Regions from separate parts of the Photobacterium sp. BZF1 genome, predicted to be linked through region 1. Evidence: riboswitches for the same ligand, from Rfam matches in the RefSeq annotation. Region 1 holds a riboswitch; each other region holds the start of a gene.

Region 1 (4,240 bases):
GTGTTAGCTGCCGTGTGGGCTGTGGTCGATCAGATCTAACGTCTTATTTTAAAAAAGAGATTAGATACAAAAATGCCGAGTCATATGACTCGGCATTTTAATTTGGCCTTAGCAATGGCTTATGCTTCTTGCTCGACCATAGACTCTAGACGGGTTCGCATCAGTTCATTGAACACCTTACGGGCTTCCTGCGCTTCTTCCGAGGCCACCAGCTTGTTGTCTTTGGCTGTCATAGCATCATCCATCAACTGCTGGAGCTGGTCCAAACGCTCTTGTGGCGCATCGCTGAAATCCATACCGGATTCACCGTTAGCCACTGCTTCGGCACGGATCTTCTTCTTCAGTTTCCACACTTTGTAAAGTGCTTCGCGCTCGGCTTCAGCCGCCGCCATAGCGATTGCTTTCAGCTCCTCGAACTTGGTCAGTGCCATACCTTCATTAGACCATGGGTCGACATCGGGTAGCTCCTCGATGTTGATCACCGGATCTTCATAACCTTCCTGATGGGTCAAATCGAGCGTTGCTGCCTTCACTGCCGACATCATCAGCATCACCGCTATCACCAACAACGGTAAGCCACCGACGATAGCCGCCGTTTGCAGGGTCGACAAACCACCCATGAACAGCAATACCGACGGCATGAATGACAAAGCAAATGCCCAGAACAAGCGGTTCCAGCGCATCGGGTCTTCAGTCACGTTGTTTTGTACGACCGATGCCAGGATGTAGGAAATCGAGTCAAACGTCGTTGCGGTGAAAATCAAACACAGCAGGGTGAATGCTGCGATGACCAATGTACTAAACGGCAACTGCTCAAGGATAGAGAAGATCGCTTTTGTCGCACCCTCAGAATTCAAGATACCAACCACATCCAGCGCACCCGAAAGCTGAAGCGATAGACCGTAGTTACCCAAGATCATGAAGAACAGGAAGCAGCCCATCGACCCGAAGAATATCGAACCGGTCACCATCTGCTTGATGGTGCGGCCACGGGAGATCCTCGCGACGAACAACCCCATACTCGGGGCGAAAACCAACCACCACGCCCAGTAGAAAATGGTCCAATCCTGAGGGAAATGGGTATTTTCAAACGAGCCATAGCCGCCGAACGGTTCAGCCCATGTTGCCATCACAAAGAAGTTCGACAACATTCGGCCCAGCGAATCCAAGCCGGTTTCCAGCATGAATATCGTTGGCCCAGTCACCAGAATAAAAGCCAACAGACCCAAAGCTCCCCAGAAGTTGATATTACTGAGGAACTTAATGCCCTTCTCCATCCCGGCATACGCCGAATAGGCGAAGATAGCGGTACAAATCATCAATACGATAATTTGGGTAACCGTATCTTTCGGTACGCCGAATAGGTAGTTGGCACCTTCGGTGATCAACGGCGCAGCCAAGCCCAGCGTCGTGGCACCACCGCCCAGCAAGCCGAAGATAAATAGCACATCGATGACTTTACCCAGCCAACCATAACTGCGGGCTTCGCCGATCACTGGCATCAATGCCGCCGAGACCTTAAGTACAGGCTGCTTGCGCACATAGAAGAAATAAGCAATCGGCAATGCAGGGACCAAATAAATAGACCATGCAATCGGCCCCCAGTGGAACAAGCCATAAGTTGCCGCCCAGCGGACCGCTTCTTCACTGCCAGGTTCTAACTGGAAAGGAGGCGCCTGGTAGTAATACGCCCACTCAATTGTCCCCCAGTAAAGAATACTGGCACCGATACCACCACAGAACAGCATGGCCGCCCATGACGCCGTCGTAAACTCGGGCTGCTCATCAGGATCGCCCAGTTTGATTTGGCCGATATCGGAAAAAACGATGTAGATCATAAAGAAGAATGCACCGACACCAAGCGCCAAATAGAGGAAACCGAGCTTATCGGTCATAAACGTTTTGGCGACAGCAATCCATTCTGCCCCTTGCGCCGGGAACAGCAGCAAAGGCACCACAACCGAGATCAACATCCCCAACGCCCCGAAGAACGTCGGTTTATCAATCAATTCAAAGTGTTTGCGAGAAAACACGTTAGCTCCTTAAAATTAAAACCCAGCAATGGGTAAAATGGATAATCCGAGGAAAGGGCCAACGCTTCAAACCAAGATTCTAATCAACACCATGAAAAAAGCTTATTATTAGCTGACATAAATATTCAGCCGTATATAATGTTAGACTTATGACCAAAATCCAGTAGGATTGACGGTGATAAACCCTAAATCAGTAGAGGCGCGCTGCCTATAAGTAACCGTGTGGAGGGTGATACCTTTGAAGCCGGAGAAAGGAGTCAGCGCCGAAGTGACTGCAGCCATCAACTCAGTCGCTGGGTCTGTGTCGAATAGGCACAGAACTGCCATAGTTTTTACCTATGGAGCGCTACCTGAGGGGGTAACAAGTCTTCTTTTTCTGCGTCTTAGTTACACTTCCTTTCGGTAGATCTCCACCTGAAACACATAGGTGTGATGAGATCATGAACCTTGTCGATTTCTCGGACTCGCTAATGTCCGTTATCCCAGCCATGCTGGCCGTTATCCTTGCAGTCACCACCAGGCGGGTTTTGCTTTCCCTCGGCGCGGGAATCTTTGCCGGCGCACTGATGCTTAACCAGTACTCTCCGCTCGAATCCCTGCAATATTTGGTCAGCAAAGTGCTGGCAATTGTGTGGGTTGACGGTGCTATGAACAGCGATAACGTCAACATGATTATCTTCATGTTGCTACTTGGTGCGCTGATCAGCCTGATGAGCGTCTCCGGTGCCACCCAGGCATTCGCCGACTGGGCAGCAGTTCGCTGTAAAGACCGCCGCAGTGCCAAATCACTGACTGGCTTGATGGTCTTTATCTTTTTCATCGATGATTTCTTCCATAGCCTATCGGTAGGTGCTATCTGCCGTCCGGTTACCGACCGGTTCAATATCTCACGAGCCAAACTGGCTTACCTGCTGGACTCCACGGCTGCGCCGGTTTGCGTATTGATGCCAATCTCTTCATGGGGTGCCTACATCATCGCGCTCGTTGGCGGCATCATGGTGGCACATGGCGTGACCGATCAGAGTCCAATTTCGGCGTTTGTCGAGATGATGCCAATGAACCTATACGCAGTATTCACTCTGGTGATGGTGCTGTGTGTGATTGCGTTCCAGCTTGATATCGGTCCGATGCGCAAGCATGAGAAGTGGGCACTTGAAGGTAAGCTATGGGATGAATCGAAAGGCAAGCCAGCCGGTCTAGACGTAGAAACACCAGAATCAGCCACAGGTGGCATGATCGATATGGTATTGCCTATCCTGACACTGACCATGGCAACCGTATTTTTCATGGTGCAGTCAGGGGCGGACGTATTGGCCGCCAACGGTGAAGCCTTCAGCGTGATTGGCTCGTTCGAGAACACCAATGTAGGTTCGTCGCTTGTTTATGGAGCAATCTGCAGCCTGGTAGTCTCTATCGGCCTTGCCCTTCGACTGAAGCTGGATGCCGGCAGCTGGATGAAAGCTGCCCCTCAAGGCATTTCTGCTATGATGCCAGCCATCATTATCCTGTTCTTTGCCTGGACAATTGGTGCGGTTGTACGTGACATGCAAACCGGTATCTACCTGGCTTCCATGTCTAACGGTAACCTGCCGGTTGAGCTGCTTCCTGCTGTTGTCTTCCTGCTATCTTGTGCCATGGCATTTGCGACAGGCACCAGCTGGGGTACGTTCGGCATCATGCTACCGCTAGCCGGTGATATTGCTGCAGCCAGTGACATCGCACTACTGCTTCCTATGCTGTCTGCAGTACTAGCAGGTGCGGTATTTGGTGATCACAGCTCACCGATTTCAAGTACCAGTATCTTGTCAGCAACAGGGGCAGGCTGCCACCACATGGACCATGTGATGACCCAGCTCCCATACGCTTGTTCTGTTGCATTCGGAGCCCTACTTGGTTACCTCGCTATCGGCTACACCCACTCAGCATGGGCTGGTGTGGCAGTGAGCGGCCTATGGTTCATGGCGTTCTGCGCCTTTGCTGTTCGCAAGAGCAAGCCTGTTGTCGCTGCTGAGCCTGTTACTAACTAAATAGTTAGCACATTTACAAACACAAAGAGCAAGGCCAAGACCTTGCTCTTTTTTTATCAGCCAACCATCAGTGACTGTGTTTGATCTGCAAATCAGAGAAGTAAGCATCGTTGCCGGGTTCGGTGAACAGTCCAATCACCCCTTTTTGTTCCGAACCGTGGAACAAGCGATCAACCACCA
Region 2 (4,240 bases), on a different contig from region 1:
CCACAGGAAAACCGCTTGAGCTTGGTGAGTGCTCGCGCAATGCATATTCCTCAGGCGGCCGAGATGTTCCTCAACCAACCATTGACCGGCTACGGCTACGGCACGTTTGAAGTCAGCTACATCACCCAAACGGCAAGATGGCATCACGATAACCCAGACAGCCCAGCAGGGATGGCAGCCCTCACCCACCCGCATAACGAACTGATCTTCTGGGCTGCTGAAGGAGGCATTGTTCCCCTGTTGGCGTTATTGGCAGCCGCGGCAGCCGTTTTCCTGAAGATAAAGAAAGCACGGGATGGTACTCAGCTAGCTCTGATTGGCTTGTTCTTCCCCATCGTCTTGCACTCCCAATTGGAGTACCCGTTCTACCACTCCCTGGTGCACTGGGTCATATTCATCCTGCTTATTTATTGGGTCGATAACCTAACGGCCAAATACTACAAAAAGCGGATGGACTACATCCTCTCGATACGGGCACTGGTACTGACCGTCCCACTCGCCACCACCGGGTTTATGGCGACGACCCTCTATTCAGGTGCCCAGTTGACCAAATATGAAACCAGCCAACCGGCCAATGTGGACTACCTGCTCCGAGTCAACAACCCATGGGCATGGAAAGACCGGTTTGAGTGGGATTTGCACCTTACCCAACTGCAGCTTGGCATTGCCAGTGATAACCCGGCTCTGGTTCAGGAGTACATCAATTGGGCCCAGAATAAAGCCAAACAGTGGCCGCGCCCGGATCTATACCAGAACCTGATCACGGCACATGGACAACTGGGGCAACAAGAACAAGCTGCACAAATATTGGATGAGGCCCAGTACCTTTACCCTGGCCATGCCTTTACAGCGCCAGCGGCCTTAGCGCCACCAGAAGAAGGGCCGGAGGCCCCTTGATTATCGACACAAATAAAAATGGCTACCTAACGGTAGCCATTTTTTGTTAACTTGCTGGTTAATTGGAAATTACTTCAGCGTCGTTTCCAGTGCGCGCAGGCACAGGGCGACATTTTCACTGCGGGCAGCATACCCCATCAAACCGATACGCCAGGCCTTACCGGCCAAGGCACCAAGGCCAGCACCAATTTCCAGGTTGTAACGCTCCAGCAGGGTCTTTCTGACTTCAGCATCATCAATACCGTCAGGAATGTAGACCGCATTAAGCTGAGGCAGGCGATGAGCTTCATCGACGACGAACTCAATCCCTAACTGCTCCAAGCCCTCACGGAGCTCTAAATGAGCATCTCTATGGCGCTGCCAAGCATTTTCCAAACCTTCGTTATGCAGTAAAACCAAGGCTTCATGTAATGCATACAGGCTATTAACCGGCGCAGTATGGTGATAGCTACGCTTGCCTTCACCGCTCCAGTACCCGAGTACTAGGCTCTGATCAAGGAACCAACTTTGTACCGGTGCCTGACGGCCCTGAATTTTAGCTACCGCTTTTTCCGAGAAAGTCAGTGGCGATAAACCCGGGACACAAGACAGACATTTCTGGCTGCCAGAATAGACCGCGTCCAGCTGCCACTCATCCACCAGCAAAGGCACACCACCCAAAGAGGTTACTGCATCCACAATCGTCAAGCAGTCATGCTCACGGGCTAGCTTGGCAATTGCCTCAGCATCACTTAGTGCACCGGTTGAGGTTTCGGCATGGACAAAAGCTACGATTTTCGCATCCGGGTTGCTTTCTAGTGCTTGGGCGACCAAGATAGGTTCAACTGGCTCACCCCAGTTGTTATCGACCATCACGGCAACACCACCGCAGCGCTCGACATTCTCACGCATACGATCACCAAACACACCATTACGGCATACAATCACCTTATCGCCCGGCTCAACCAAATTAACAAAGCAGGCTTCCATACCGGCACTGCCCGGTGCGGAAACGGCAATGGTAAAGGTATTTTGGGTTTGGAAAGCGTATTGCAGCAGTTGCTTGAGCTCATCCATCATGCCGATGAATAGCGGATCAAGGTGGCCAATGGTTGGGCGGCTCAGGGCCTGTAGCACCTGCGGGTAGATATCTGAAGGACCCGGCCCCATGAGGGTTCGCTGTGGTGGGTAGAAGCTACCAATCGTCATTATTGTTTTCCTCCCTGGCAGTAAGCGTGACAGTAAATCGTTATTGTAAGGTACTGATTGACTATATCAGCAATGAGCTAATTATGCTTATACCAAATCGCCACCACCTTCTAGCACAAAGAATCCATCACTATTTGTGACAATTTTTTGCAAAATTTATGCATATTTTATTTCTATGTAATTGACAACATACCTGTAAATCCGGTTCAATGTAGATCGTTTTTTGTTCATCCTGAGGAAAGGTTTTTCTCAGGTGAAGACAGAAGAGGAGCGTTACCCAGGTATCTTGATTGCGGGGCCCCACCCCGAAGCAGTCTGGAGAGGGGGAGTAACGCCGAGATACGACATGACAGGGGGCATGGCGTATCGGCTACGAAGGTTGAATCCTTCTGGCTGTCACCTATTCACCCTGGTAATGAATAGGTGGGGAGCTTCTGGTTGTTGTATCGGTTTACATCTTACCTTTTTGCTCTCCTGACTTTTTTGTCGGGACTACCATCCCGAGCCCCCTGTTAATTGCGTATATACTCTTTAATACTGGGAGACTCGTTGTGAGCTTTGTCGAAAATAACTTTACTATTCCTCCACCGATAACCGTAGCGAAATTTGGCGGTACTAGCGTAGCCGATCATGCCGCCATGAGCCGAAGTGCCACGATCATTAAGGACAACCCTGCTGCTAAAGTAGTTTTGATCAGTGCTTGTTCCGGCGTTACCAACCTGTTAGTTGAACTTGCAAACGGAATTGCCGATAACGAGCAGCGCTCCCAACGGCTACATAAATTGACCTCTATTCACCAGAATATTATCGACAACCTGGCCCAGCCAGATGCTGTCACTGGCCACATAGAACAACTTATCAATAACGTGGCAAGCCTTGCTGAACAGGCCGCAGAAGCACCATCGACCAAACTGACCGATCAGTTAGTTGCCCATGGTGAACTGTTGTCGACGCACTTATTTACCCAAATTCTTAACGAAATGGGGGCGACAGCCCAACGTTTCGATATTCGCTCTGTCATGCGTACCGACAGCCAGTTCGGCAAAGCTATCCCGGAAGTCGACACTATCCGCCAGCTTGCTGATGCCCAGCTCCAGCCATTGCTGGAAGGCGAGACAGTTATCGTCTCCCAAGGTTTTATCGGTTCAGACGCTAACGGGGAAACTACGACCCTTGGCCGTGGCGGCAGTGACTACAGTGCAGCTCTTGTTGCCGAAGCTATCAGTGCAGGAACCCTAGAGATCTGGACTGACGTACCGGGCATGTACACCACCGACCCGCGTATCACTGCTAATGCCAAGCCAATAAGCGAAATCAGCTTCAGCGAAGCCTCTGAAATGGCTAACTTCGGTGCCAAGATCCTCCATCCGTCGACCTTGCTGCCAGCAGTTCGCCAGCAGATCCCTGTCTTCATTGGATCATCCAAGGCGCCTGAACAAGGCGGCACATGGATCCGCCAGCAAGTGAGCGAGCCGCCTAAGTTCCGCGCCCTCGCCCTGCGCTGTAACCAGACCATGGTTACCCTGACCAGCCTAAACATGTTCCATGCCTACGGCTTCTTGTCTGAGGTATTCCGCATTCTTGCTGAGCACAAGATTTCAGTTGACTTGATCACCACCTCTGAAGTCAGCGTGTCACTGACATTGGATCAAACCGATACCGGTGGCGGCGCGCCAAGCCTGCCTGCAACGGCAATGGAACAACTGAGCAAGCTTTGCCGCGTGGAAGTCGAGCAAGACCTTTGCCTGGTTGCCCTGATTGGTAACGAGCTTGGTGATGCCCCAGGCGCAGCAACCCAGGTATTCAGCCGGTTGGATGACTACAGCCCACGCATGATCTGCTTCGGCGCCAGCACCCACAACCTGTGCTTCCTAGTGAAGACGGAAGAATCACGCGAGGTGATCAAAGTCTTGCACCACGGTTTGTTCGAGTAAGACGAAACCGATAAGATTCTGATTAGTAGAAAAGCAAAAGGCGCTCAATGAGCGCCTTTTTTGTTGTTGAAGAAAATCTATTAGCCGTTGAGGTTCGGCCCCAGCCATTTCTCGGCTTCGACCAAATCCCAGCCCTTGCGATCAGCATAGCTGTCACGCTGATCATCTTGGATCTGGGCGATCGCAAAGTATCTCGAGTCTGGATGAGAGAAGTACCAACC
Region 3 (4,240 bases), on a different contig from region 1:
CGGTGGGGTAGGTACTTTTTGGTACATCTTTATGAAAACACAAGAAAACTTTTTTTCACGCAAATCTGCCCCTGAGCGTGCTGCGCGAATGGTAGAAACCATATATGGTTGTAAGTGGTCACTAACCGTTTACCAGTTGCTGGTAAACGGTATCAATCGTCCAGGTGAGATGGTTCGAGCTGTGGAGGGATTATCAACCAAAGTACTCAATGAATGCCTTAGGAAAAACGTTGAGTTTGGTATTTTGGATAAAGTGGTATTTAACGAGCTACCACCTCGGGTGGAGTACCATGTGACTCCTTTTGGCGAGAAGTTCCTGCGAGTACTAGATGAGCTTGACAAGCTTCAAAACGAACTTGAAAGTTAGCCACATATAAAAAAGCGCCGATATGATCGGCGCGCATAGGTTTTAGGTTGAGCTTGCCAAGTTGATACGAGAGAAGTTAAAGCTCAAATTCCGGCACTTTTTTCTTTACGGCATCGTGGGTTCCGATGTAAAGCAGTTCCTGCTCGCCGATTCCCCTCATGAAAAATGAAAGGCATTTAGGACATTGCAATTTTTCTTGTCCCGTTGTTGCCAGTGATTTTTCGTGCCATTTGCGTCGTACTCGGTTTAAACCTGAGGTGTTATTACACTCTGGGCATCGAATAGGTACTTTCATAACATCGTCCTCCTGACCGCTCTGCTTGGTTATAAATTAACCAGAAGTAGCCAGCGCAAAACTTGATATGCATCAGGTTTATCAATTGATGTCGTGACGTTGCAATGAAGTTTTGTATATTTGAGATCGATGCCTCAGCAAGAATTCACAATGCGTAACCTGTTGTTACAAAAAGACATATTTCAGTGGTTATGCTGTGCCTAAAATAGCCTGACGTTTAGCCATTAGTTCTTTTGCCATGGACTGGGCGGTAATGCGCATCCCCTTTTGCTCCAAGCCGATCAGTAGTTGCATCCGCAGGCTTTCGGCACGCTCTTCGAGTGCCTGGCGTTCACCTTCTGACTTCTCAGCGGCTTTTTCATAACAGCCAATAATCGATTTGAAGAGGTGGGACTCGAAGCTGGTTCTTTCTTCAGGCTGGATCGTGCGTGATTCCTTCACTTCACCATTGGCCTTGCGGCGGTTGTAGTCTTGGATCTGGTTTTCAGCGATAAGGTCGAACACACTCATAACAATACTTTTCCTATGGATATTTCGCCTCCATCATAACTTTGCTGATTGAATAGATGCTGAAAAATGCCTTGGGGAAGTGTTTCGAAATGTGTTCGTCAGCAGGGTGATTGCTGAATGAATAGTGAATGCCCTAGAAAATAAAACGAAGAAATGTCAAAAATACGCTGCATATTTTTCACTCTGTTGTTATGATACGCAGGCTCATTTTGAGAAGAGTTATTTAATGCAACATCAAGTACAAGTTAAACCATCTGATATTGTTACGTTTTCGTACTGTATCTAACTGTTTCCCTTATATTTATCGTCACATTAATAATTCACTTTTACCTGACCGTAGCTATTTGCTAACGGTTTAAATGAATTTACATAAGGGACAACACATGTCTAAGTCTACTGGTATCGTTAAGTGGTTTAACGAAGAAAAAGGTTTCGGTTTTATCACTCAAGAGAACGGCGGTGCAGACGTATTCGTACACTTCCGCGCTATCGCTTCTGAAGGTTTCAAGACTCTTTCTGAAGGTCAGAAAGTTTCTTTCGACATCGAGCAAGGCCAGAAAGGTCCACAAGCTGCTAACGTAGTTACTCTATAAGTCATCGAACTTATTGAAGAAAATGCTGGCTTAGGCCGGCATTTTTTATATCTGTTATTTCTGATCTTCAACTTCTCCCTCAACATCCCTTTCCCCTCATTTTATTCGGGCAAGATGGGTGAGGATGGGTAAATATGCATCCTGAGCCTCCATGGTTGCGCTTTTACCTTGACTCCCACTCAAGTCAAACCTGATGCCGTGATTCCTAATCCAGATAAATATTGATATGAGGTTTGCCACCTGAAAGCAAAAAACAGCCTTTGTGGTTGTTGTTGCTGCAAGTGTGGTAACCGATAGTGCAATGTTTTGTTAATTAAGTGTTTAATGAAATATATTGTGTGATCTTTATCACAAGCTAACGTCAAGTTGATTTGGATTATACGTTTTTGTGTTTTATTCAATACAAAGCGGGTGGTTATTCACTGCCTGCAACGTAGAGGCGCATTGCCTAAGAGTAGTTTAGTGAAGGTCGACAACCGGTGAAGCTAAGCGAAAGGAGTCAATGCCGAAGTGGTTTTGGTCGTCAGCCAAGCTGCTGGGGTTGTTCTTAATAGGAGCATCACTGTCATCTCGGGTCCTGCCCAGATGGAGAGCTACAGCAATTTTTGTTTTCGAACAGGTAAGTTCGCCTACCGATTTCGTACAGCCTTTGTCGCTCGCGTGTTCCTTACGCCCCTCCTCTAAAAACACAAATACTTTGATGTTGTTTATTAGGAGAAGTCTACGAATGGCTGATTACGGATTATTGTCCATCGTACCCGCGGTGTTGGCGCTGATACTCGCCTTTACTACCCGGCATGTTGTTTTGGCCCTGGGCGTTGCAGTGATCAGTGGCATGCTGATCTTAACCAAGGGTCACCCTGTCGATACTGCGTTGATGTTCTTGTCTGATGGGCCGTTCACACAGCTTGCATCGGGCAGTAACGCACAGATCATTATTGTTATTACTATCATTTCCGGTTTTATCTATTTGGTTGAGCAAAGCGGTGGTATGGCGGCGTTTTCGACCATGGCGACCCGTTATGTGTCATCACCATTGAAGGCCCAGCTTGCGACTTGGGCTACCGGTATCGGGGTGTTCTTTACCGACTCGGGTAACTCGCTGATCCTCGGCCCGATGTTCTCGCCAATCTTCAACAAGCTTAAGATGAGCAAGGAGAAGCTGGCCTTTATCATTGATTCGACCTCATCACCGATCTGTGTGCTGATCCCTATCATCAGCTGGGGGGTGTACTCGCAGGGTCTAATTGAAAACGCATTCGATAATATGGGCCAGCCGGTCGATGGATTTGCGACTTTCCTTCAGGTGATCCCTTACCAGCTGTATGCCTTGCTGGCATTGTTCAGTGTACCTGTTTACGCGGTGCTGAAAAAAGACTGGGGACCAATGGCTGAAGCCGAGCAGCAAGCGCGCCAGCAGACTGAGGTGAGTGTGCAGCAGGCAGACAACCAACCGGTGAAATCAGGCCGTATTTCACTGATTGTACTGCCGCTGGCAGTGCTATTCGGGTCGTTAATTGCACTGTTCACGTATAACTACCACCTTCATGGCACTATCAATGGCCCGGTGATCCGCGCATCGCTCGGTACCAGCTACCTGATTGCTTCGGTGACGGCGATTGCTTATTACGCTTACACCAAAACTATGACCGCCTCGACAGCCTTCAACACTTTTGTGTCGGGTATGCAGCGAATCATGCTAATTTTGGTTATCTTGCTATTGGCATGGACCTTGGGTGATATCTGTAAGTCTCTGGGTACCGGGGATTACATCAGTCAGGTGATGAATGACCGTCTGCCGGTATTTATGTTGCCTGCCCTGATTTTCGTTATCGGTAGCTTTATTTCGGTGGCAACGGGTTCGTCGTGGGGCACCTTTGCCATCCTGATCCCAATTGCCGTTCCTGTTGCCAGTGCGTTGGGTGCTGACCCGCTGATTTGTATTGGTGCAGCGCTAAGTGGCGGTATGCTGGGTGATCATTCATCTCCGATTTCAGACACCACGATCCTTAGTTCGATGTCGACCGGGTGTGACCATGTGTCCCACGTCCGTACCCAGTTCCCTTACGCTATTTTGACTGGCGTAACCGCCAGCATCGGTTTCATGATTGCCGAAATCACCCGTAGCCCGTACACCATTGTATTGGCTGCCGTATTGCAAGTTGCGTTGATTGTTTTGATGGTGCGCCGTCAGGCCGCAGCCAGCCCTGTTATCGCTTAAGTTGAGATAGCTCAACAAGCTATCGTTTAGAAAGGATTGAAAATGAACACACTATTTTGGCTAAGAGATGAAGTAAAAGTGGGTGAGCACCGTACAGCTTTGACACCTACCGGAGCCAAAGCCCTGATTGATGCAGGTGCTCAGGTGATTGTCGAGCGCAGCGACACCCGTATTTTTCCTGATCAGGCTTATGTTGATGTGGGCTGTGAGTTGGCGGCAGGCCATAGCTGGACCGACGCACCGGAGTACGCCTA

Evidence for each region. A riboswitch is a leader RNA that binds a small molecule or an ion and turns the genes downstream of it on or off. The one in region 1 is predicted to bind lysine.
Region 2: it holds a riboswitch for lysine, as region 1 does, so the genes downstream of both, lysC (lysine-sensitive aspartokinase 3) here and BIZ37_RS15855 (Na+/H+ antiporter NhaC family protein) in region 1, are expected to answer to the same signal.
Region 3: it holds a riboswitch for lysine, as region 1 does, so the genes downstream of both, BIZ37_RS18465 (Na+/H+ antiporter NhaC family protein) here and BIZ37_RS15855 (Na+/H+ antiporter NhaC family protein) in region 1, are expected to answer to the same signal.

The regions. Positions count from the first base shown of each region.
Region 1 is NZ_JACSOF010000066.1:27,225-31,464, reverse strand. It holds gene BIZ37_RS15870 (carboxypeptidase family protein) at 1-39, shown strand, start outside; gene BIZ37_RS15865 (BCCT family transporter) at 120-2,033, opposite strand; lysine riboswitch at 2,220-2,390, shown strand; gene BIZ37_RS15855 (Na+/H+ antiporter NhaC family protein) at 2,474-4,060, shown strand; gene BIZ37_RS15850 (hypothetical protein) at 4,128-4,240, opposite strand, start outside.
Region 2 is NZ_JACSOF010000081.1:15,912-20,151, forward strand. It holds gene BIZ37_RS17830 (PglL family O-oligosaccharyltransferase) at 1-897, shown strand, start outside; gene BIZ37_RS17835 (alanine--glyoxylate aminotransferase family protein) at 967-2,085, opposite strand; lysine riboswitch at 2,341-2,527, shown strand; gene lysC (lysine-sensitive aspartokinase 3) at 2,637-4,019, shown strand; gene metH (methionine synthase) at 4,100-4,240, opposite strand, start outside.
Region 3 is NZ_JACSOF010000086.1:2,211-6,450, reverse strand. It holds gene BIZ37_RS18485 (helix-turn-helix domain-containing protein) at 32-367, shown strand; gene BIZ37_RS18480 (hypothetical protein) at 444-662, opposite strand; gene BIZ37_RS18475 (hypothetical protein) at 852-1,172, opposite strand; gene BIZ37_RS18470 (cold-shock protein) at 1,556-1,765, shown strand; lysine riboswitch at 2,192-2,369, shown strand; gene BIZ37_RS18465 (Na+/H+ antiporter NhaC family protein) at 2,493-3,986, shown strand; gene BIZ37_RS18460 (saccharopine dehydrogenase) at 4,029-4,240, shown strand, end outside.